Regions from separate parts of the Staphylococcus ureilyticus genome, predicted to be linked through region 1. Evidence: riboswitches for the same ligand, from Rfam matches in the RefSeq annotation. Region 1 holds a riboswitch; the other holds the start of a gene.
The links. Region 1 has a riboswitch for lysine ahead of MUA21_RS07135 (amino acid permease). Riboswitches for the same ligand answer to the same signal wherever they lie in the genome.
Positions count from the first base shown of each region.

Region 2: another riboswitch for lysine. It lies ahead of MUA21_RS05760 (aspartate kinase); the one in region 1 lies ahead of MUA21_RS07135 (amino acid permease).

Region 1 is NZ_CP094825.1:1,441,454-1,454,041, forward strand. Features, by position in the region: one part of gene MUA21_RS13350 (IS3 family transposase) at 1-239, opposite strand, end outside; gene clpX (ATP-dependent Clp protease ATP-binding subunit ClpX) at 455-1,717, opposite strand; gene tig (trigger factor) at 1,904-3,214, opposite strand; gene MUA21_RS07110 (type 1 glutamine amidotransferase family protein) at 3,399-4,325, opposite strand; gene MUA21_RS07115 (NUDIX domain-containing protein) at 4,338-4,949, opposite strand; gene rplT (50S ribosomal protein L20) at 5,196-5,552, opposite strand; gene rpmI (50S ribosomal protein L35) at 5,619-5,819, opposite strand; gene infC (translation initiation factor IF-3) at 5,848-6,375, opposite strand; ribosomal protein L20 leader region at 6,399-6,527, opposite strand; gene MUA21_RS07135 (amino acid permease) at 6,586-8,079, opposite strand; lysine riboswitch at 8,288-8,461, opposite strand; gene thrS (threonine--tRNA ligase) at 8,521-10,458, opposite strand; gene dnaI (primosomal protein DnaI) at 10,799-11,722, opposite strand; gene dnaB (replicative helicase loading/DNA remodeling protein DnaB) at 11,726-12,588, opposite strand, start outside.
Region 2 is NZ_CP094825.1:1,177,011-1,189,598, forward strand. Features, by position in the region: gene MUA21_RS05750 (ABC-F family ATP-binding cassette domain-containing protein) at 1-917, shown strand, start outside; gene MUA21_RS05755 (aldo/keto reductase) at 1,183-2,013, shown strand; lysine riboswitch at 2,199-2,377, shown strand; gene MUA21_RS05760 (aspartate kinase) at 2,459-3,667, shown strand; gene MUA21_RS05765 (aspartate-semialdehyde dehydrogenase) at 3,728-4,717, shown strand; gene dapA (4-hydroxy-tetrahydrodipicolinate synthase) at 4,719-5,606, shown strand; gene dapB (4-hydroxy-tetrahydrodipicolinate reductase) at 5,603-6,325, shown strand; gene dapD (2,3,4,5-tetrahydropyridine-2,6-dicarboxylate N-acetyltransferase) at 6,347-7,066, shown strand; gene MUA21_RS05785 (amidohydrolase) at 7,276-8,433, shown strand; gene MUA21_RS05790 (alanine racemase) at 8,430-9,503, shown strand; gene lysA (diaminopimelate decarboxylase) at 9,507-10,772, shown strand; gene cspA (cold shock protein CspA) at 10,895-11,095, opposite strand; gene msaA (regulatory protein MsaA) at 11,280-11,585, opposite strand; gene MUA21_RS05810 (acylphosphatase) at 11,923-12,192, shown strand; gene MUA21_RS05815 (5-bromo-4-chloroindolyl phosphate hydrolysis family protein) at 12,206-12,588, shown strand, end outside.

The DNA of each region.
Region 1 (12,588 bases):
CCATCATTTATATATTCGTGCACAACTTTAAGCTTAAATTCATTTGAGTAGGTATTATTTCTCTGAATTGGTAAAAGCACCTTTATTCCATGCTTCTTAAATTTATAATAGTTAATCAATAATGTTCTAGGAGAACAATTTAAATTTAATTTTTGAATTACATTTTTCATACTATATCCTTCTTCATATAAGCTGAAAGCTTTTTGATAAGTTTCAGGTGATAATTTTCTATGAGTCATAAAAAAACTCCCTTCAAAGTTTACATTTTTAAGTGTCTACTTTGAAGGGAGCATATCAATTTAAAATGTCTCAGCCTTTTAGTCTTAATTTTCAACATTGACTAATATAAAACTTTGATAATCTAATATATACAACGTTAATCAAAACTCATAGGGCAACCAATACTAATCAATTGATTCGCTTTGATTCAGCCCTTTATTTTCAAACTATTTTATTAAGCAGAAGTTTGTTCCTTATTAACGAGATTACCTTCTTTATCGTATAGTTCAGGATCTTTTTCATCATTAATCGTTTCTTCAGTAATTACCACTTTTACAACGCCATCAGAAGATGGAACATCATACATAATATCGATTAATGCTTCTTCAATAATTGAACGTAAGCCACGCGCACCTGTTTTACGCTCAATCGCTTTGTTACTAATTGCAGACAATGCTTCGTCTGTAAATTCTAGTTCTACATCATCAAGTTCTAACATTTTTGTATATTGTTTTACTAAAGCATTTTTTGGTTGTGTTAAAATATTTTTCAATGCATCAACATCTAGTGTTTCTAGATTTGCAACAATAGGCACACGACCAATAAACTCTGGAATTAGACCGTATGATTGTAAATCTTCAGGTCTGATTTGTTCTAAGATTGCATCTTCATCATATTTAGATGCTTCACTACTAGAAAATCCAATGACTTTTTCACCTAGTCTGCGTTTAATAACTTCATCAATACCGTCAAATGCACCACCAAGTACAAACAAGATATTTGTAGTATCTATTTGAATTAATTCTTGGTTAGGATGTTTACGTCCGCCTTGTGGTGGCACGCTTGCAGTTGTACCTTCAAGAATTTTCAATAGCGCTTGTTGTACACCTTCACCTGAAACGTCTCTTGTGATAGAAGTATTTTCTGATTTTCTAGCGATTTTGTCGATTTCATCGACATAAATGATACCTTTTTCAGCTTTATCTATATCAAAATCAGCTGCTTGTATTAAGCGAAGTAATATATTTTCAACGTCATCGCCAACATATCCGGCTTCAGTGAGACTCGTAGCGTCTGCGATTGCAAAAGGCACATTTAATGTTTTAGCTAAAGTTTGGGCTAAAAGGGTTTTACCGCTACCTGTTGGACCAATTAAAGCAACGTTACTTTTTTGTAATTCCACGTCATCTTCATTTGGACCTAAATTTTGAACACGTTTATAATGATTATATACTGCGACAGCTAGAGATTTTTTAGCTTTTTCTTGGCCAATAACATAATCATTTAATTGATCCATAATTTCTTTAGGAGTTGGTAATTCTGTTAGTCCTTCTGATTCTGATTGAGCTAACTCTTCTTCAACTATTTCTGAACATAGCTCAATACATTCGTTACAAATATATACGCCACTTCCTGCGACCAATTTTTTAACTTGGTCTTGATCTTTACCACAGAAAGAGCATTTTAAATTTTCTTCATCTTCATTGAATTTGAACATTCTATTTACACCCCTATTCCCTAAACACTATACTAGATAGCATTTTAATATGCAACTTGAACAAATCTCAAGTTTTTTGCACAAAACATTGTAGCAGACACATTAATTGAATGCATCTGCTACTAGTTTACAATATTAAACAACTATACTTTGTTTCTACAAACAATATGCTTGTGACATTTTTAGTTATGCTTCAGAGTCATCTTTAGATGGTTCTACTAATTTCGCTTCTTCTACTAACATATCAATAACTTTTTGAATACGCACATCATTTTTTACAATGTCAGTGTTACCAAGTGTTTGTTTAATATCTTCTACAGATATATTAAACTGTTCACTCATTTTTTCTAATTCTTTGTCGATGTCAGCATCAGATACTTCTACTTCTTCTGCATCAGCAATCGCAGTTAATGTTAAATTTGTTTTAACGCGTTCCTCAGCATCATCTTTCATTTGCTCTCTTAATTGTGACTCATCTTGTCCAGAAATTTGGAAATAAGTTTCTAAATTAAGACCTTGTTGTTGCATACGTTGTCCAAATTCTTGAACCATGCGGTCTAACTCAGTTTTAATCATCGCTTCTGGAACATCAATTGTTGTGTTATTCGTAGCTTTATTAATAGCTTCTTCTTTTTGAGTATTCTCAGCGTCTGTAGCTTTTTGTTCAGCTAAACGTTTACGTAAGTTTTCTTTATACTCATCAACTGAGTTAGCCTCTGCATCTAATTCGTTTGCAATTTCATCATTTAATTCTGGAACGTCTTTATATTTGATTTCATTAACTTTTGTTTTGAAAGTAGCTTCTTTTCCAGCTAATTCTTCAGCATGGTATTCTTCTGGGAATGTTACATTAACATCTTTTTCTTCGCCAGTTTTAACACCAACCAATTGTTCTTCAAAACCTGGAATAAATGAACCTGAACCAATTTCAAGGTCGTAGCCTTCAGCTTGTCCACCTTCAAATTGTTCACCATCAACATAACCATCAAAATCAATGTTTACCGTATCACCATTTTCAACTGCACCATCTTCTTTAACAACCATTTCTGCTAGATGTCCAAGTTGATGATCGATTGATTCTTGTACTTCTTCTTCAGTTAATTCAGTATTTTGTTTTTCAATTTCTAAACCTTTGTAATCACCAAGTTCAACTTCAGGTTCAACTACAACATTTGCTTCAAATGTCATGTCTTTACCTTTTTCAATTGATGTTACATTGATTTCTGGTTGATCAACTGGTTTAATGCCAGTTTCGTCAATAGCTTCACCATACGCTTCTGGTAATAAGATATCAACTGCATCTTGATACAATGCTTCTACACCAAAGCGTTGTTCAAAAATTTGGCGAGGTACTTTCCCTTTACGGAAGCCCGGCACATTAATTTGTTTAACCACTTTTTTGAAAGCTTGATCAATTGCTTTGTCTACTTTTTCTGCTGGAACAGTAACAGATAAAACACCTTCGTTACCTTCCTTTTTTTCCCAAGTTGCTGTCATGTATAAAAACCTCCATGATTATCCTATTTTATTTTTTCAACTTCATTATTATAGCACACGTCAAAGCTCGACACAAATTATGAATTTTATATGAATAATTAATAAAAAGTTGAAATTTATTATAATTTTATATTACCTCTTAACTCCATTACCCATTTTTCACATGAGTTAATGATAAAACTACTTATTTTTCTTTATCTAACGACTCAATGAATGCAAGCACATGATTCGTTTCATCGATACTTTCTAAACCTAACATTGATTTGAAATAATTTGTATAACCTTCTATCCAAGCTTCCTTTGTTGCAATGAGTTCAACATTTAATGGATAAAGTAAAATGGCATGATTATTCAGCATATGAAGTGCTTCTTCTACAAGTTGTTGTGCTGCACCATCTTCAAGTTGCTTCAGAACGTTAGGTATAACTTCAGTTTTAAATAAAGTTTGTTCTAGCCCTTCAAGATTCCGTGGAATCACATTGATTTCATGTCCATATTTATGAATAGAACTCGTTTGATTATTTTTTGCAAAACGCAAGTATTCCAACATAATAGTTACGACATTGGGTGCGAGTTTCAGCTCATTCAACAAATGAATCACTGTATCTTGATAACGATATTGACTATGATCTATGAGCGTCAGCATAATGTTAACTTGTTCTTTAAGTGTTAATATATCAAAACTTTGTAGCATTTGAGCTGCATGTTCATTATGTTTATCAATTTGGCCTAAAGCAAATTCCTTGATTGGAAACAATTCCATTCTAGTCTTATGATCATTGACTTCATCTATGATTTGATTAATAATTTCAACAACTTCAAAATATTGTCCTAAACCATTTAAACTTTTAACATAATAAATCATTAAATCATCATAATTAGATATACCTTGTTTTAATAGAATGATTGCTTCTTCACGTAACTCTAAATAATGTTCCATTTTAAAAAGCATCGCACATTTTAATAAAGCCATTTGTTCATCAAGTTCGAACTGAGCTTCTAATGACTCAAACAACTGATAAGCTTGTGCTAAATTATTTTCATTAAAAGCTTGTTTAATTTCTCTAATCAACTTTTCTTTTGATCTCGGAAATGGAATAATATCAGACATTAATCAACACCTCTATTGTATTGCCTGTAAAATGAGCGCACTCCATGTTTCAAAGTCACCATAATTGTCTATCTTGTTATGGTTGACCCATTTAATTTTTAAAGTGTCTGTCTCTTTTGCTTCTACATCATTGCTGTTAACATTAATCTTAAACACAACACCTAAATGTACTTCACCAACTTCATTTGTATCATCATTGATAAAGCCTATGTATGCTAAATTTTGTGATTTACTTTCAGAAAGGCCTACTTCTTCATTTAATTCTCTCTGAGCGTTCACTCTAAGCACTTCATTAATAGATTCAGCACCTTTAACGTCATTCATATGGCCACCAACACCGATCGAAGACTGGCCATGCAAACGTGTTTCTCCGCCACCTGAGAGTCGTTCATAAACTAATATTTCATCGTGCTCATTTTCTAAAATGCAATACGAAATAAGTTGTTTATAACTTGGATCTTCTTCCATATCACCACGTCGTTTAATTTCATAATTCGATAGTGTTTCAAAAATGTCTTGTCCCTTGTTCGAATTTTTATCTAAAAATCCATTAAACTGATTATTTTCATTATCAAATAAAATTTTTCTTGGTACTACCGTAATCATTTCGTCAAATTTAGACATTAGTTTCTCCTTCATATGTGACTTCCTTGTCATTTTATCAAAACATTCACGTATCTCAAAACAATACTAATAGCAAAATGCTTATTCGCAGGTAAATTATTAATCATCTAATATTTTAAGCTTTGAATCTAAATCATTAACCTTATAAAAGTATTAACACAAGCATATCTATCATAAAGTATTTACGCAGTTCCAATACCACATAAAAGCCTGAGACAATATGGTGTCCCAGGCTTTATTTAAAAATTATTTTAAAGCTTCTTTAGCTTTTGCTACTAATTCACCGAAAGCTTTGTCATCTGAAATCGCGATTTCAGAAAGCATTTTACGGTTTACATCGATATCAGCTTTTTTCAAACCATTCATTAATCTTGAATAACTCATGTCATGTTGACGTGCTGCAGCATTAATACGTGTAATCCATAATTTACGGAAGTCACGTTTTCTTTGACGACGGTCACGGAAAGCATATTGACCTGATTTCATAACTTGTTGTTTTGCAACTTTATACAATGTGCGTTTCGCACCAAAGTAACCTTTAGCTAATTTAATCGTCTTTTTACGACGCGCTCTTGTTACTGTTCCACCTTTTACTCGTGGCATAATAAATTCCTCCTTAAAATGTGTACATTCTTAAATTTTTCGCCGTTTCTCAGGCTATATCGTCAATTATTTTTTATAAGATAATAATTGTTTTACACGTTTCATGTCTGATTTGTGCACTAATGAAGCTTTACGTAATTTACGTTTTTGTTTAGTTGTTTTATTTGCAAACATATGTGAAGTGAAAGCTCTTGAACGTTTTAATTGACCTGAAGCAGTTCTTTTAACACGTTTAGCAGCTCCACGGTGTGTTTTCATTTTAGGCATGATTCATTTCCTCCTGTATTATCTAATATTATTTTTCGTTTATTGGGTTAAGCATAATGAACATTTGACGACCGTCCATTTTAGGTCTTTGCCCAATAGTTGCGATATCTTTACATTCTTCAGCGAATTTTTCTAAAACTCGTTGACCAATTTCTTTATGCGTAATCGCACGTCCTCTGAAACGAATAGAAACTTTACATTTATCGCCTTTTTCTAAGAACTTACGTCCATTTTTCAATTTAGTTTGGAAATCATGTTCCTCAATTGTTGGACTTAAGCGAATTTCTTTAAGGTTGATTGTTTTTTGTTTCTTCTTCATTTCTTTTTCTTTTTTCTGTTGTTCGAATTTGTATTTACCGTAATCCATAATTCTTGCAACAGGTGGTTTAGCGTTTGGAGCCATTAAGACTACATCTAAACCTACTCTTTCAGCCATTTCTAGGGCTTCGGATTTTGATTTAACACCAATTTGCTCTCCGTCTTGCCCTATCAAACGTAATTCTTTTGCGCGAATCTTTTCGTTAACTTGAGTCTGATCTTTTGCTATGGTTGACACCTCCAAGATTTTTACGAAATTATCCCAAGCAAAAAGAGCGAGTATATAATATACCCGCTCTTCTCTACACATGATATTTTCATGTATATATAGACCTGCCAACTGCATTTAGCGTCGCTACAGGTGAGAAGCGGGAGCTTCTACTTGGTTCGTTTCGTATTCAACATTACCTATCTTAGCAACTATCTTCAAATAAGTCAACAGTTTATTTTAATTATGTTTAATTTCGTCCATATCGATGTCTTGTCGTAAGTTCACTTTCTCTAATGGTACCATTCTCGTTTTATAACGTAATTTATGATAAATAAAGAATGCTAGAAATACTGGAATACCCATATATGTGATAATAAATCGGTTCAGGTTAAAGTCACCTGTTTGGATAAAATCAACGTCTTGTCCAATAATGACTAACACACAAAGGACACCAGCAAAGATTGGGCCAAATGGGAATAGTTTAGCTTTGTATTTTAATTTAGATTTATCATAATTTTGCTTGTCAAATGCTTTTCTGAATCTATAATGACTAACTGCGATACCTACCCAAGCGATAAAACCTGTCATACCACTTGCAGCAACAATATATTCGTAAGCATCACCACTCAAATGTTGCAATACAAAGATACCCACGACAATCACAGCTGTCGTAATTAACGATACATACGGTACACCGTTTCTATTTGTTTTACCAAAAACTGGATATGCTAATTTGTCTTTACTCATGGAGTATAGCATTCTAGTCGATGCATACATTCCAGAATTACCAGCAGATAATACCGATGTTAAGATAACGGCATTCATAAATGATGCTGCAAATGCTAATCCAGCATTTTTAAATACAAGTGTAAATGGTGAGGTAGCAATATCATCGCCACCACCCATTAAAGATGGACTATCATGCGGTATTAACATACCAATTACAAAAATTGCTAATATATAGAAAATCAATATTCTCCAAAATACTTGTTTAATTGCTTTAGGTACTGCTCGTTCTGGATTTTCAGATTCACCAGCTGTAATACCGATTAATTCAGTACCTTGGAATGAGAAGCCTGCAACTAAGAATACACCAAGAATTGTCAGTAGACTACCACCTAAGCCGTCACCAAGAATTGGGCCACCGCCTTTAGAAAATGTGTCAAAACCTACGAATTCTCCACCCATAATTCCAAGTATAGTAAGTAGTCCGATGGCAATAAAAATGATAACTGTAACAACTTTAATTAATGCAAACCAGTATTCACTTTCACCATAAACTCTAACAGACAAAGCGTTTAGTCCAAATATAATAATTAGGAACAGACAGCTCCAACTCCAAGCTGGTATACCCGAAAGAGGTGTCCAATATTGAATCACTTGTGCAGCAATCGTAACATCTGCAGCAACTGTAATAACCCAGTTGAACCAATAATTCCATCCCAATGCAAATCCAAGTGATGGATCAACAAAACGCGTAGCATAAGTACTAAATGAACCAGAAACAGGTAAATAAGTAGCCATTTCTCCTAAAGATGTCATAAGGAAAAATACCATTGCTCCAATAATTGCATATGCAAGTAATGCACCCAAGGCACCTGCATCATGAATTGCACCACCAGAAGTCATAAACAAACCAGTACCAATACAACCACCAATTGCTATCATGGATATATGACGATCTTTTAGCCCTCTTTTAACTCCATTATTTTGATTTACTTCTTTTGCCATAGATGCTCCCTTTCCTTTAAACTTAGAGGCCAACTTACTATGCGATTATAATTATACTTTTATAGTTATTAATAACCTTTACATCGGAATATACATGTTATTTAACCAATTTGCTATAAATTTCCCGTTTTAGTATGAATAATAATCTTAAACCTAAATAAAATGGTTACATACCTATTAGATATGCAACCATTTTAGTCATAGCATTTATATAGGTAGCACATCACATATGTGACAGTCCAGTCTCTTTCGAAAACTGACCCAACCAATAGTGAAAAATGGTCACTTTTGATTTCGGCATTTTTACCTTTCACAAATCCTACATACGCTCCAAATAGCTTACAGATTGTTACTGATTAAAAACGCAACCTCTAACTCAATTTTTTTATTTTTTTATTTCACTAAAATTCAATATACATGATTTCAACATTACTTTCAAGGTTATCTTTGTTTTTTAAGTCTGATTTCATCTACCAAATCCCAAATAAATGATTCTTTTTCAACCGTTTCTTGATCTTGAGAACCATATTTTCTAACATTCACTTCATTATTTTCCATCTCTTTATCCCCAACTACAAGTTGATAAGGGATTTTTTGCATTTGTGCTTCTCTGATTTTGTAACCCATTTTTTCATTTCGATCATCTATTTCGACTCTTATACCTTGTGATTTAAGTTCGTCTTGTAAATGTCGAGCATAATCATAATGCAAGTCAACGTTTACTGGAATAATTTCAACTTGTTTTGGTGCTAACCACGTAGGGAAAGCTCCTTTAGTTTCTTCTGTTAAAAATGCAACAAAGCGCTCCATTGTCGAAACAACACCACGATGGATGACTACAGGTCTATGTTGCTCCCCGTCTTTTCCTATATATGACAATTCAAATTTTTCAGGTAGTAAGAAGTCTAATTGAGCCGTAGATAACGTTTCTTCTTTACCCATAGCTGTTTGTACTTGAACATCTAACTTAGGGCCATAAAAGGCAGCTTCCCCAATAGCTTCTTCGTATGCTAAACCTAGTTCATCAACCGCTTCTTTCAACATACTCTCTGCTTTATTCCACATTTCATCATCATCAAAGTACTTTTCTTTATCTTCAGGATCTCTGTAACTTAAGCGGAATTTATAATTTTCAAATCCAAAGTCTTCATAAACATCGACAATTAAATTAACAACGCGTTTGAATTCTTCTTTTATTTGATCTGGTCTTACAAAAATATGTGCATCATTTAAAGTCATTCCTCTAACACGTTGTAATCCAGAAACAGCACCACTTGCTTCATAACGATGCATTGTACCTAATTCAGCAATGCGAATTGGTAATTCACGATATGAATGTGGTTTATTCGCATAAATCATCATATGGTGAGGGCAATTCATAGGTCTTAACACCATTTCTTCATTTTCATCTAATTTCATAGTTGGGAACATATCCTCTTGATAATGATCCCAGTGTCCTGATGTTTTATATAAATCTACATTTGCCATCACTGGTGTATACACGTGATCATAACCCATGCTTACTTCTTTATCTACAATATATCGTTCAATTTCGCGACGAATTGTTGCACCGTTCGGTAACCACAATGGTAAACCTGCACCTACTAATTGATTGTTTGAGAATAGTTCTAATTCTTTACCAATTTTACGGTGATCACGTTCTTTGCGTTCTTCTAGCATTTTAAGATGTGCCTTTAAGTCTTTTTTATCAAAGAAAGCAGTACCATATATACGTTGAAGCATTTTATTATCACTATCTCCACGCCAATATGCGCCTGCAGTTGATAAAAGTTTAAACTCTTTAATTTTTGAAGTTGATGGTACATGAACACCACGACATAAATCAGTGAATTCACCCTGCGAATACAAAGTAACATTTTCATCTTCTGGAATAGCATCTATTAGTTCTAGTTTATACGGATCATCAGCAAAAAATGTTTTCGCTTCATCTCTCGATACTATTTTTCGTTCTATAGGATAGTTTTCATTGACGATTTGCTTCATTGTTTTTTCTATTTTTTCAAAATCATCAGATGACACGCTTTCAGACATATCAAAATCATAATAAAATCCACCATCAATGACTGGACCCACACCAAATTTCACATCTCCATATAAACGCTTTAAAGCTTGTGCCATTAAATGTGCAGTAGAGTGACGCAAAACTTCTAAAGCTTCATCACTACCAGGTGTAACTATTTCAATTTCACCATCTGTTTCGATTGGTCTTGTTAAATCAATCATTTGTCCATTTAACTTTCCTGCTACAGCTTTTTTTCTTAAACCAGGACTGATTGAGTGTGCAATCTCTTCTGTAGTAGTTCCTTTTTCAAATGCTTTCGCATTACCATCTGGAAAAGTAATATTTATTTGATCCATTTAAATTCCTCCTATTTATACTTGCCTTAAATCATCACGAAATAGTCATATTACAAACGTAAAACAAAAAGACCCCATCCCTAAAAGGGACGAGGTCTTCGCGGTACCACCCTAATTAAAGTAATTTTTATAATGATAAAAATACTTTACTCTACATAAGTTAACGGTCTTGAGCCGGATGTTGATTAGAACATCTATCATGAAGTAGTAACAGATAATGATACTTACCAAATTCTCATCACACATTGGTTCTCTGTGAAGTATGAAATTATCTATCATGTCTTCATTTTATTTCGCTTGATTTAGATTTAATTATATTATACAACATTTTTTTAATAATTCAATCGTTACGATAATTTTTGCCTTCCAAAAAATATGGTGTTGCTAACGATTTAATTCTTTCCATTATTCTAGCTGCTTTTGTTTTTTCAGTACCATTGCGCGTAACAGAAAGATGATATTCTAATTCTTCAAAGCTTAGGTTAGAGCTAAAAAACGTTGGTAATTCTTGAACCATTCTATAATGAAGTAATGGGCCAATTACTTCATCTCTTGCCCAAGGTGTAATCTCTTCAGCACCAATATCATCTAACATTAACACATGTGATTCACGTACTTTCGCTAACCTTGATTCGAAACTGCCATCTTTAAATCCACCTTTTAAAGTGCGAATAAATTCTGGTAGATATACAATCGTAGAAGGCACTTTTTCTACTTTTAATTCATTGGCAATCGCACCTAATATAAATGATTTTCCAGTTCCAAAAGGACCATGTATATATAAACCTTTGACTTGGGGCGCTTTTTCTACTATTTTTTCACAAATATCGGTTGCTGCCATTGCAACATCTATACGATCTCTTTTGTCCATATAAATATCGCTTAATTTCGCATTTAATGTATCTCGTTGCATATGATGTGAAGCAATTAAATGGGCATCAAATTTTTCTTCGTCATGTTTGATTTTACATGGACAAGGTAGGTAACGAATTTTTATGTGCTGATTTTCTACATATAATTCAGGCACATGACCCTTAACAAAGTTCGGACAATCTTTAAAAGCATGGCCATCATAATGTTTTTCTTGATCTTTGTATTCTTGTAAAATATTCAAATCTTCATCAATCATTGCATTAGTTACTTCTGATTGATGTGTCTCTAAAAACATTTTGACATCTGGATCATTGATAACATCTTTTTTTATCTTTTCAATTCGCTGACTTAAATCCTTAGAGTCACCCATAATATGATTGAAAGACTTCATATATTATTCCTCCTCTCGCTTACTATTCAAACGTTTTAACAACGCTTCACGGTCTCTTTTTAACGCTTCATCTTCATCTGGATTATTAAGTTCTTCTAAACTTTGATTTTTCGTTTCTTTACTATCTCGTTCTTCTAGCCATTTAGGTGTCATTTCCCTAGAAACGAGTTGTTTAGGTTTATAACTACCATTTTTAGTTTGATTTGACTGTTTCGTTGTAGGTTGGTTCATCTTTTTAGCATAATGATACGCTTCTTCTGCAGTTTTGATACCCTTCTTTTTCCAATTTGATGCAATCTCAAAGATATAAGTTTTAGGAAGTTTCATGTCTTCTTTTAACATTACAAATTGCAAAAGTATATTAATTACACCAAATGGTAGTTGTTCTCTTTCAACTAATTCTTCGACCATATACTTTTGCTGCGTCGTCGGTTCAGATTCTGACCACGAAGCAAGCATATCGATGGGGCTAGTTTCGTCTAATTGTTTTAACCAATGATTTGAATCATCTTCTGTTATATTATTTTTTTCCGTGCTGACACCATCTATATAATTTGATTTTTTAGCCTTTAATTTTGGAAGCTGTTGCTCATGTTCTATGAGGTAATAGGTTCTAGCATGTTTACGCATTTCTTCAAAAGAGAGCTCTTGTGCACTAGTGATTGATTTTAAAATAATGCGTTTCATTGCTTCTGGTGTTAAACCATATAAAGTCGCAATCTGTGTGATCAATGCTTTAGCTTCACTATCAATTATTTTAGTGCTAATAAAATGATTTTGTAATAAATCATAAAGTACTTCAAAATCAAAATTTACATTAGATAAATCTGTACCACCATAAGTTTCTTCACTTTCAATCATCTGTG
Region 2 (12,588 bases), 260 kb from region 1:
TAAAAGTTTATGTTGGTAACTATGATTTCTGGTATCAATCAAGTCAATTAGCAATGAAAATGGCACAAGAGCAAAATAAGAAAAAAGAAGAAAAAATTAAGGAGTTGCAAGATTTCGTTGCTCGTTTCTCTGCAAATGCATCTAAATCTAAACAAGCAACAAGTCGTAAAAAACAACTAGAAAAAATTGAATTAGACGATATTCAACCTTCTTCACGCCGTTATCCATACGTAAAATTTACGCCAGAACGTGAAATTGGTAATGACTTGCTATTTGTGGAAAATGTATCAAAAACGATTGATGGTAATAAAGTGTTAGACAATATTTCATTCACAATGAACCCTAATGATAAAGCGGTTTTAATTGGAGATAGTGAAATTGCGAAAACTACTTTACTTAAAATACTTGCAGGTGAAATGGATCCAGACGAAGGATCAGTAAAATGGGGTGTCACAACTTCCCGCAGTTACTTCCCTAAAGATAACTCTGACTACTTTGAAGGTGTAGATATGAATTTAGTTGATTGGTTACGTCAATATGCACCTGAAGATGAACAAACTGAAACATTCTTAAGAGGTTTCTTAGGTCGTATGTTATTTAGTGGCGAAGAAGTTAAGAAAAAAGCTAGTGTTTTATCTGGTGGAGAGAAAGTACGCTGTATGTTAAGTAAAATGATGTTATCTAGCGCGAATGTTCTATTGCTAGATGAACCAACAAACCACTTAGACTTAGAAAGTATTACTGCAGTAAATGATGGTTTGAAAAATTTCAAAGGTTCTATGATTTTCACATCTTATGACTTTGAATTTATCAATACAATTGCAAACCGAGTAATTGACTTAAACCCTACTGGTGGTTTATCAAAAGAAATATCTTATGAAGCTTATTTACAAGAAACTGGTGTATTAAGTAAATAACCCTTTAAAAATACAAAGCGATATATAAAGTATCATATTGAATTGATGATACGTATTGTATATTTCAAAAATTCAGATTGTAAATCGCGTTATTAAAAATAAATGCAAAATATTATCAATGATTGAAATCATACGTTAAAAGCTGAGATATTAACATATCTTAGCTTTTTTGTTTATAGTAACTTCCCCCTACGAGTCTAAATATTAGGTATAAATGATTAAGCATAATATAATCAAATACATATTTCATTATGGAGGTATGCAAATGGAACAGTTAAATATGTTAAATGGACAAGTAATTCCTCAAATTGGTTTTGGTACATATAAGTTAAATGGTGCGCATGGCACACATGCGATTGTGAATGCCTTAGAACAAGGTTATCGTTTGTTAGATACTGCCTATAATTATGAGAATGAAGGTACTGTAGGTAAAGCAATCGAGATGAGTGGAGTTTCACGTGAACAAATTATGATTACTTCAAAATTACCTGGTCGTTATCAAACTTACGACGATGCACTGACTGCAATTCAGGAATCAATTTATCGTCTAGGTGTAGATTATCTTGATTTATATTTAATTCACTGGCCTAATCCCAAACAAGGAAAGTATGTTGAAGCTTGGCGAGCAATGATTGCAGCACAAAAAGCTGGCTCAATAAAATCAATTGGTGTATGTAACTTTTTACCAGAACATATCGATACACTACAACAAGAAACTGGCGTTTTGCCAGTTGTGAACCAAATTGAGTTACATCCATACTTCAATCAAGAAGCATTGGTTCAGTACAATACTTCTAAAGGAATTATTACTCAAGCTTGGAGTCCATTAGGTCGTGCTTCTAGTGTTATCAATGATGAAAACCTTGTTGAAATTGCCACAAAACATAATAAAACTATTCCTCAAGTTATATTAAAATGGCATGTTCAAAATGGTGTTGTACCTATTCCGAAATCTACAACAGTATCAAGACAATTACAAAATATTGATATTTTTGACTTTTCCCTTGATAATAATGACATTGAGAAAATCAACGCATTAACACGTGTAGATGGTAGACGTAAAGACCAAGATCCAGCCATATATGAAGAATTTTAAAGAGAAAGCTCATAAATTTTAAAAGTTTAATATTTTAGTTCTTTTTAAAAGTATATAAATTACACTTAATTAGCAAAACGTTTATAAAAACGTTTAATTTTTCAGTAAATTAAAAAAACTTTGTAAAAGCGGTTTACAGTACATATAAGCATATGTATAATATGATTCATAAACAAAAATTAAATAAGTTTTGATGAGGCGCATCAATCATTAGTAAATTTTAGAAGAACCTGTCTGCTAGCAGCTAATTTTGAAAGGGTGAGATGCCGAAACAGTTATAATAGCAGCTTATAACAAGTTGGACTTTATGGTTAAGAGCTAAGAGTCTGTCATTATTTTAAAATAATGGAGTGCATCACTTGTATATAAATTATAGAACAGGTTCGCATTCCGGACTTGTTCTTTTTTATATCACTGTGATTCTCCCCTATCAAATGAGGAGGATATGGAATTGGAAAGAAGTGTTTTGAAATTTGGTGGTTCTTCAGTAAGTGATTTTACTAAAATTAAAAATATAGCAGGCATGTTAAAAACAAGAGTTGATGAAGGTGAGCAACTTATCGTTGTTGTAAGTGCAATGGGTAAAACAACAGATGAGCTGATGGCTAATGTTTCAACACTTACTACGACACCAAAAGATCAAGAATTGGCCCTGTTATTAACAACTGGTGAACAACAGACCGTTTCCTATTTATCGATGGTATTAAATGACATCGGTATAAATGCAAAAGCGATGACTGGATATCAAGCAGGAATCAAAACGGTTGGTCATCATTTAAAAAGTAAAATTGCTGAAATCGACCCAAGTACATTTGAACAAGCTTTTGAAAGTAACGATGTACTAGTGGTAGCAGGATTTCAAGGGGTAAATGATGAATTAGAAGTAACTACCTTAGGTCGTGGTGGCTCAGATACCACTGCTGTAGCTTTAGCTGCAAGTAACCAAACGACTTGTGAGATATACACTGATGTAGATGGTGTATATGCGACTGACCCACGGGTTTACAAAGATGCGAAACGTCTGTCGTATGTTTCGTATGAAGAAATGATGGAAATGAGCGCTTTAGGTGCAGGCGTACTTGAAACGAGAAGCGTTGAATTAGCGAAAAATTATAACATCCCCTTGTATTTAGGAAGAACTTTATCAAATGTGAAAGGAACATGGATTATGTCACAAGCAGAATTATTAGAAAAAAAAGCAGTTACTGGTGTTGCATTAGATAAACATATGCAACATGTTACAATTAGTTATCCCCTACCGGATAATAGATTACTGACAGATTTATTCAACCATTTAGAAGAAGGATCAGTCAATGTCGATATGATTTCTCAAATCGTTAATTTGGAAGGGTTACAAATGTCTTTCACGATAAAAGATACAGATGCTGTTCAAATAACAAACATCTTAGATGACTTAAAAGAAAGGTTTAATGCTTTAGACTTCAAGATAAATGAGGGATACGTTAAACTTTCATTAATTGGTTCTGGTATGAGAGATATGTCTGGTGTTGCTTCAAAAGCATTTATAACATTGATTGAAAATGATATTGCATTTTATCAAACCACCACATCCGAAATAAGTATTTCATGTGTAATAGATTCTGAAAATGGTGAACGCGCAGTTCATGCCTTGTATCAAACTTTTGATATCTGAATTTTCTAAATATAATTAATTTTAGCAAACTTATTAAAATGAAAATGGAGTGTATAATATATGACAAAATTAGCAATAGCAGGCGCAACTGGTTTAGTTGGAAGAAAAATGTTAGAAACAGTAGATCGTAAAAACATATCATTTGATGAATTAGTATTGTTTTCTTCAGCGCGTTCAGCAGGAGAAGAAATTGAATTTCAAGGCAAAACATATACGGTTAAAGAATTAACTGAAGAAGCTGCAAGTGAACATTATGATTATGTTTTAATGAGTGCCGGTGGAAGTACCAGTGCCCATTTCTCCCCTATTTTTGAACAAGCTGGTGCCATTGTTATTGATAATTCTAGTCAATGGAGAATGGTAGATGACATTGATTTAATTGTACCTGAAGTTAATGAACCTGTATTAAAAAGAAAAATCATCGCTAATCCAAATTGCTCTACCATTCAATCGGTTGTACCTTTAAAAGTATTGCAAGAAGCATTTGGATTAGAACGTGTAGCTTATACAACATACCAAGCCGTTTCAGGGTCTGGTGTAAAAGGCAGACAAGATTTATCTGAAGGTGCGAATGGTAAAGCACCTGAAGCGTATCCACATCCTATTTATAATAACGTTTTACCACATATCGATAGTTTTTTAGAAAATGGGTATACAAAAGAAGAACAAAAAATGATTGATGAGACAAGAAAAATTTTAAAAGATGAAGATTTGAAAGTAACAGCAACTTGTGTGCGTGTGCCTGTTCAAGATAGTCACAGTGTGCATATGAGCGTTACGCTTGAAAGCGAAAGTTCAGTACAAGCAATTCAGCAGCTTTTTGACAATGATGGACGTGTCGTACTGATTGATAATCCAGAACAAAATGAATATCCACTAGCGATAAATGCAACTGGTAAGGATGAAATATTTGTTGGTAGGATTCGTCGAGATGATTCATTAGATAATACTTTCCATGTGTGGTGTACTTCAGATAACTTACTAAAAGGTGCTGCTTTAAATGCAGTGCAAGTTTTAGAACAAGTAATGAGTTTGAAAGGAGTAAGATAAAATGGGACATATTTTTGAAGGTGTAGGTGTTGCTTTGACAACACCTTTCACACACAACGAAGTTGATTTAAACGCCCTTAGAAGACATGTAAAATATTTATTAGAAAATAATGCGAAATGTATCGTGGTTAATGGTACAACAGCCGAAAACCCTACATTAACTGATGAAGAAAAAGATCAAGTATTAGAGACAGTTGTTAATTATGTAGATGGCAAAGTACCAGTGATTGCTGGCACAGGTACGAATAATACTCAAAAATCTATTCAAGCTTCAGTACGTGCGAGAGAAATTGGTGCAGATGGTATTATGTTAATCACGCCTTACTACAATAAAACAAATCAACGTGGATTGATTGAACACTTTACAACGATAGCTAATGCAGTAAAATTACCTGTCATTTTGTATAATGTACCTTCACGTACGAATATGACTATTAATCCAGAAACGGTTGAAACATTAAGTGATAATGAATATATTGTAGCGATAAAAGATGCTACTAATGATTTTGAATATATGGATGAATTGAAAAAACGTTTAGATTTAAATCATTTTGCTTTGTATAGCGGTAATGATGATAATGTGGTAGATTATTTTGAAAAAGGTGGTAACGGTGTCATTTCTGTCGCTGCAAATGTAATTCCTAATGCATTCCAGTCATTATTCGATGCAAAACAAAGTGGAAAAGATATCAATTCACAATTTCAACCTATACAAACGCTATTAGATGCATTAGCTGTTGATGTTAACCCTATTCCTATCAAAGCATTAACAGCCGTTGAAGGGTTTGGTAATTATGAAGTACGCCTTCCACTAGTGAAACTGCAAGATGCAGAACGTCAAACGTTAGAAGAAGCATACGAACAATTTAAAGCAGGTGACAATACATGAACATTGTTTTAATAGGCTATGGTGCCATGAATCAACGTGTAGCAAGATTAGCTGAAGCAAAAGGACATCAAATTGAAGGTGTGATTGTACCTAATTCATCTAAATCATACCCTTATCCAACGTTCCAATGTATTTCAGACGTTAAAGATGCCGATGTTGCAATTGATTTTTCAAATCCAGAGTTATTGTTGCCTTTATTAGATGATGAATTTAATTTGCCATTAGTTATCGCAACAACTGGAGAAAAAGAAAAAATTATTGCAAAATTAAAAGAATTAAGTAGTAAAATGCCAGTATTTTTCAGTGCAAATATGAGTTATGGAGTTCATGCTTTAACTAAAATTTTGGAAGCTGCAGTTCCCCTACTTCAAGATTTTGACATTGAACTAACTGAAGCACATCATAATAAAAAAGTGGACGCACCCAGTGGTACATTAGTAAAGCTTTATGATGTCATTGAGTCATTACGTGAAAAAACAACGCCAGTTTACGACAGACATGAGTTAGATGAAAAACGTACACAAGATGTAATTGGTATCCATTCAATTCGTGGTGGTACGATTGTTGGTGAACATGATGTGTTATTTGCAGGTACTGATGAAACAATAGAAATCGCCCATCGTGCTCAATCAAAAGATATTTTTGCCAATGGAGCGATTGGTGCAGCAGAAAAATTAATTAATAAATCAAATGATTTTTATACATTTGATAATTTATAACTTTTAAGGAGCGAAAAAATTATGGTACAACATTTAACGGCAGAAGAAATTATTCAATATATAAGTGATGCAAAGAAATCTACACCTCTTAAAGTTTATGTGAATGGTAAGTTTGATAAAGTAACATTTCCTGATAACTTTAAAGTGTTTGGTGGACCTGACTCTAAAGTAATCTTTTGTGAAGCGGATGATTGGAAACAATTTTATGAAAAAAATCAATCAGCGATTGATGAATTAGAAGTTGAGATGGATCGTCGTAATTCAGCAATTCCATTGAAAGATTTAACTAATACGAATGCACGTATAGAACCTGGTGCATTTATTCGTGAACAAGCTACGATTGAAGATGGTGCAGTGATTATGATGGGTGCTACGATCAATATTGGTGCTGTAGTCGGCGAAGGAACGATGGTTGACATGAACGCAACACTTGGTGGTCGTGCTACTACAGGTAAAAACGTTCACGTTGGAGCTGGTGCAGTATTAGCTGGCGTAATTGAACCACCTAGTGCATCACCTGTGATCATTGAAGATGACGTACTCATTGGTGCAAATGCTGTAATACTTGAAGGTGTTCGCGTTGGCGAAGGCTCTATTGTTGCAGCTGGTGCAATCGTTACGCAAGATGTCCCTGCCGGCTCTGTGGTTGCTGGAACACCAGCAAAAGTAATTAAGCAAACAAGTGAAGTTGAAGATTCAAAAAGAGAAATCGTTTCAGCACTAAGAAAATTAAACGATTAATACTGAATTAAGAAGATAGATCATAAAAACTGAATTTTTAATATTTGTAGGAGGTTTTAGACGATATAACATTTTATTACTAATGTATTCATTTATTATTAATGTATATATTAATTTGTAACTATAAAATCGTCTAACCTCCTTTTTATACATAAATAAGCATTTTTTATATTAATACATATTATAATAACTAAAAGGATTTGATTTTAATGAATGAGTTAGAATTTGTTACAACGCATAGACGTCATTTGCATCAACATCCAGAATTAAGCCTCCATGAATTTGAAACCACTAAATATATTGCAACATTTTTAGATGAACTTGGTGTCCAATACGATCGTCCATTGGAAACAGGTTTGATTGCTTATCTACCAGGTAATGGTAATCATACGATTGCTTATCGCGCAGACATAGATGCTTTGCCTATCTATGAAGAAAATGATGTCTCTTATCGAAGTAAAACAGATCATGTCATGCACGCATGTGGACATGATGGGCATACAACTGCATTAATGTTATTTGTTAAACGTTGTAAGTCTATGGCTGATCAAGGCACATTGCCTCAAAATATTGTATTTATCTTTCAACCAGCTGAAGAAACAGGAGGTGGCGCAAACCGTTTAATTCGTGCAGGCGCTTTTGATAAATACCCTATCGAAGCTATATTTGGTATCCACGTGATGCCTTTTGAGGATGAAGGTCGAGTTGTAATTCGTGATGAAGAAATTACAGCAAGTGCTACAGAGTATCGTTTTTATTTAACTGGTCTATCAAGTCATGTTGCGGATAAAGAACAAGGACATTCTGCTGGAGAAGCGCTGCAGCATGTTTTAAGTCAAGTGGGTCAGATACAACAATTCCATTTAAATGGCTTAAAGAGAAATATTGTACATATGGGTCATTTTGAAGCCGGAGAAGCCATAAACACAGTACCAAGCAATGGCTATTTAGAAGGCACTATTAGAACTTATGATGTCCATGATTTGGAAACTGTGAAACTGCAAATGCACAAAATTGCTGAAAGTGTAAAATTGTTATTTGACGTTGATTGTGAAGTGAAATTTGAAGAGGGCTATCCACCAACATATAATTCACCTGAATTACGTAAACATATTGAAAATGGTCTCAACATCGCTAACTTAACAATAGTTGATAAACCTACACCATACTTATTTGGCGAGGATTTCAGCTTTTATAGTCAACTTGCACCTAGTTATTTTATTTTTGTCGGTGTACGAGACGAGACAAAAGGTTTTGTCACAGGTTTGCATACTGCCCTTTTAAATTTTAATGAACATATGTTGATTAAAATTGCAGATTATTATGAAGCGATTTTAAAATCCTATAGTGAGGTGGAATCACAATGACCGCAGTTTGGTTTGTTGACACTCAACGATTTTACAATAATGTGCTTAAAGTAATCCAAAACAATCAAATTATGGCAGTAGTTAAAAATAATGCCTATCATTATGGGTTGGAGTTTGCAGTACAGCAATTTTTAGAAGCTGGTATTAATACTTTTAGTACGACTTCCTTAAGAGAAGCAGTTCGCATAAGACAATTAGCCCCTAATGCAACGATTTTCTTAATGAATGCAGTATATGAATTTGATAAAGTGCGAGATTATCAAATTCAAATGACCCTACCCTCGTTAAATTTCTATTATGAACATATTGAAGATTTACAAGGTATTCAAGTTCATTTAGAATTTGAAAATTTACTGCATCGCTCAGGTTTGAAGAGTATAGATGAAATAAAAGAAGTGTTGCACCATCATATGAAAGATGAAAGTAAAGATAAAATGCGTATTACAGGTTTATGGACTCACTTTGGATATGCAGATGAATTTGATGTATCAGAATATCATGAAGAGCGTAAAGCTTGGTTAGAGATTGTTAACGCATTATTAGACGAAGGTTATCACTTTGAAATGATACATGCACAAAACAGTGCAAGTTATTATAGGGAAAACGGTGTGTTTGATAACCATACACATGCGCGCGTTGGCATTGCGCTTTACGGTTCTAGACCTTATCAAACGATTGATGTAAATGAGATTGAACAATCACTGACCGTTAAAGGTAATGTTATCCAAGTTCGTGAAGTAAATGAGGGTGATTATTGTGGCTATAGTTTTGCATTCGAAGCTACGCATAATCACACAAAATTAGCAGTAGTTGATATTGGCTATGGAGATGGTATTCTTAAATCAAGAGCAAAACATGAGGCACTTATCAACGGCAAGCGTTACCCTATTCGTGCGTTGATGATGAGCCATATGTTTGTTGAAGTTGATAACAACGTGCATGCACAAGATGAAGTAATATTATATAATAATGATATTCGTGTTGACGAGTTTACATTTAAAGGTGTTGGCGCGAATTCTGAACAATTAAGTGCAATGAATCACGACTCACTAATAAAGGAGTATAGATAAATTATGGTAGTAGAATATAATGATCGTGGCGAGTTAACAATGGGAGGTACAAGTCTTAAAACAATAGCTCAAAGTTTCGGAACCCCTACTATTGTTTACGATGAACATCAAATCAGATCACAAATGCAACGATTTCACACTGCTTTTCAGAAAAGTGGATTAAACTATAACATTTCATATGCTTCTAAAGCATTTACTTGTCTACAAATGGTGAAATTAGTACAAGAAGAAGGTCTTGAACTAGATGTAGTATCTGAAGGAGAATTGTATACGGCATTGGAAGCAGGTTTTGACCCACAGCATATACATTTTCATGGTAACAACAAGACAAAGCATGAGTTACAGTATGCTTTAGAAAGCAAAGTTGGCTATATCGTTATTGATGCATTAGAAGAAATAGAACTCATCGATAAATATGCGAGTGAAACGGTAAATGTCGTATTACGTTTAAATCCTGGTGTTGAAGCCCATACACATGAATTTATTCAAACTGGTCAGGAAGATAGTAAATTTGGTTTGTCAATTAAACATGGATTGGCAAATCAAGCAGTTGAAAAAGTAAAAAACACGAAACATTTAAATTTAAAAGGTGTTCACTTTCATGTAGGATCGCAAATTGAAGGCACAGAAGCGATGATTGAAACAGCAAAAATAGTAATTCAATGGTTAAAAGAAAATGCTATAGAGGTTGAACTGATTAACTTAGGCGGTGGTTTCAGTATTAAATATGTTGAAGGTGATGTAAGTTTCCCTATCGAAACTGGGATTTCAGAAATTACTGATGCGATAAAAGAATTTTCAACTGAATTTAACTACCCTCTTCCAGAAATTGGAATAGAACCTGGTAGATCTATAGTTGGAGAAGCCGGTATAACATTATATGAAGTTGGTACAATAAAAGAGATTCCCAATGTTAACAAATATGTATCAGTTGATGGTGGGATGAGTGATCATATTCGTACTGCATTATATGATGCTCAGTATGAAGCATTATTAGTTAATAGAAATGAACCAAATGATGAAACTGTAACAATAGCTGGAAAACTTTGTGAGTCTGGAGATATTATAATTAAGGATGCTAAGTTACCTAGTACCGTTAAACGCGGTGATTATCTAGCTGTTTTATCAACAGGTGCTTATCATTATTCCATGGCATCTAATTACAACCAAATGCAAAAACCGTCAGTATTCTTTCTAAAAGATAGTAAAGCTAGAGAAGTTATAAAAAGACAATCATTGCGACAATTAATCATAAATGATACAAAATAACTTGTTAATAATATAAAGAATCAATCATAATTAAAGCTCTTTTTAAAGTACATTTTAAAATTTATATATTAAAAAAAGAACCTTTAACAAGGTTCTTTTTATAGTCAATATTGCAATCTATATTATAGTTTTACAACGTTTGCAGCTTGAGGACCGCGGTCGCCTTCAACTACTTCAAATTCAACTGATTGACCTTCTTCTAATGATTTGTAACCTTCTTGGTTAATCGCTGAGAAGTGTACGAATACATCGTTTTCTCCTTCTACTTCGATAAAACCAAATCCTTTTTCAGCGTTAAACCATTTTACTGTACCTTGTTTCATAAATGTGAAACCTCCAAGACTAATATTCATTCAATATGCATTATTCGCATATTACAAAAAATACAATTTCACAGTGTAAATCTGTCTTACAATATTCTTTGCAATATGGAATAAAACAATTGCTTGACTCATATTATAAGCCATAATAGCTGAAAATGCAATGCAATTGTGGAAAAACAATTTCTTAAACAATCGGTAATTTATAATAAACTTCATTATTATTTAAAACAATATAACTATAAAAAATCTGTAAATCTTCATCACAATCTTCACAAAATCCTAATTCGCAATTATTATAAAATGCATGAATATTGTATTTACCAACCAGAAAATTGTCATAGTGCTTTTTACTATTTTCAATGATAGATTGATAGTAATTTAGCATCTTTTCATAGTTTTCAAAATGATATTGTTCCACGATATGATCAGTCCAGTCACTAAATAACCACCAGCCTTCGTAATCAGCCCGAATTTTTGCAACTGTCCACATGTAAATTAACACCCTTTCACTTTCAACTTCATACTTGCTCTTATCAAATAAATCATTGTAATGATCATCATTATATTAATCATGATTTATTACGTTTATTTTGAATTATTTGTATATAATTTTATATATTGTCTATATGTTATGTAACGTATTTAAAAAATTTATTCATCCATACGCAAAAGATATTGCTAAATAGCTATGTGTAATATTTTAACTGTATCTTATATAAAATCAAGTTATCTGTTTCATACTTTTGACGGATAGACAATTGTTATTCAGACAAAAATATTAGTTTTGTATGATAAAATTTCGTATAATGATAATAAGAGGTGATTATATGCAATGCAAACATATTAAAGTATTTGGTATAGTACAAGGCGTTGGTTTTCGCTATTATACTGAGAAGATAGCAAAAAAATATAATGTTGTAGGTACTGTTCAAAATATATCTGATTATGTAGAGATTTATGCTCAAGGAGATGAATCATCACTAACATCATTTACTAATGCTATCACTGAGGGTGCTTCACCTGCTTCTCAAGTTGAAGATTATGAAATTGAAGAGATAGAAACGAATGAATCATGGGAAAATTTTAGTACAATATAAAGGAAGATGAAGTTTGAGATATAATATTTCGCGAATTTATGGGACCATTATTGCTTTTCCAATAGCTGTTATCGCGTGGATTTCTAGTGTATTTGCATTAGAGTTAAATTTTATTTTTGATTTTCTTATTTCTGCAGTAGCGTTTATAGCATTCTACTTCCCTACTCAGCGTTTAACTTCTAGAAAATATTTAAATGAGATTGGTTTAACACGAAGAGATTATCATTTTGTAAATAGTCAATTAAATAATGCACAAGACAAGATAAGAAGAATTTTAAAAACTTTTGTTAACGTAAGATCAATCAAAGATTTTAGACAAGTAAACGAAATATATAGAATATCTCGAGCAATATACTATGCAGTAAAGCAACAACCCAGAATGTTTTTTAAAGTAGA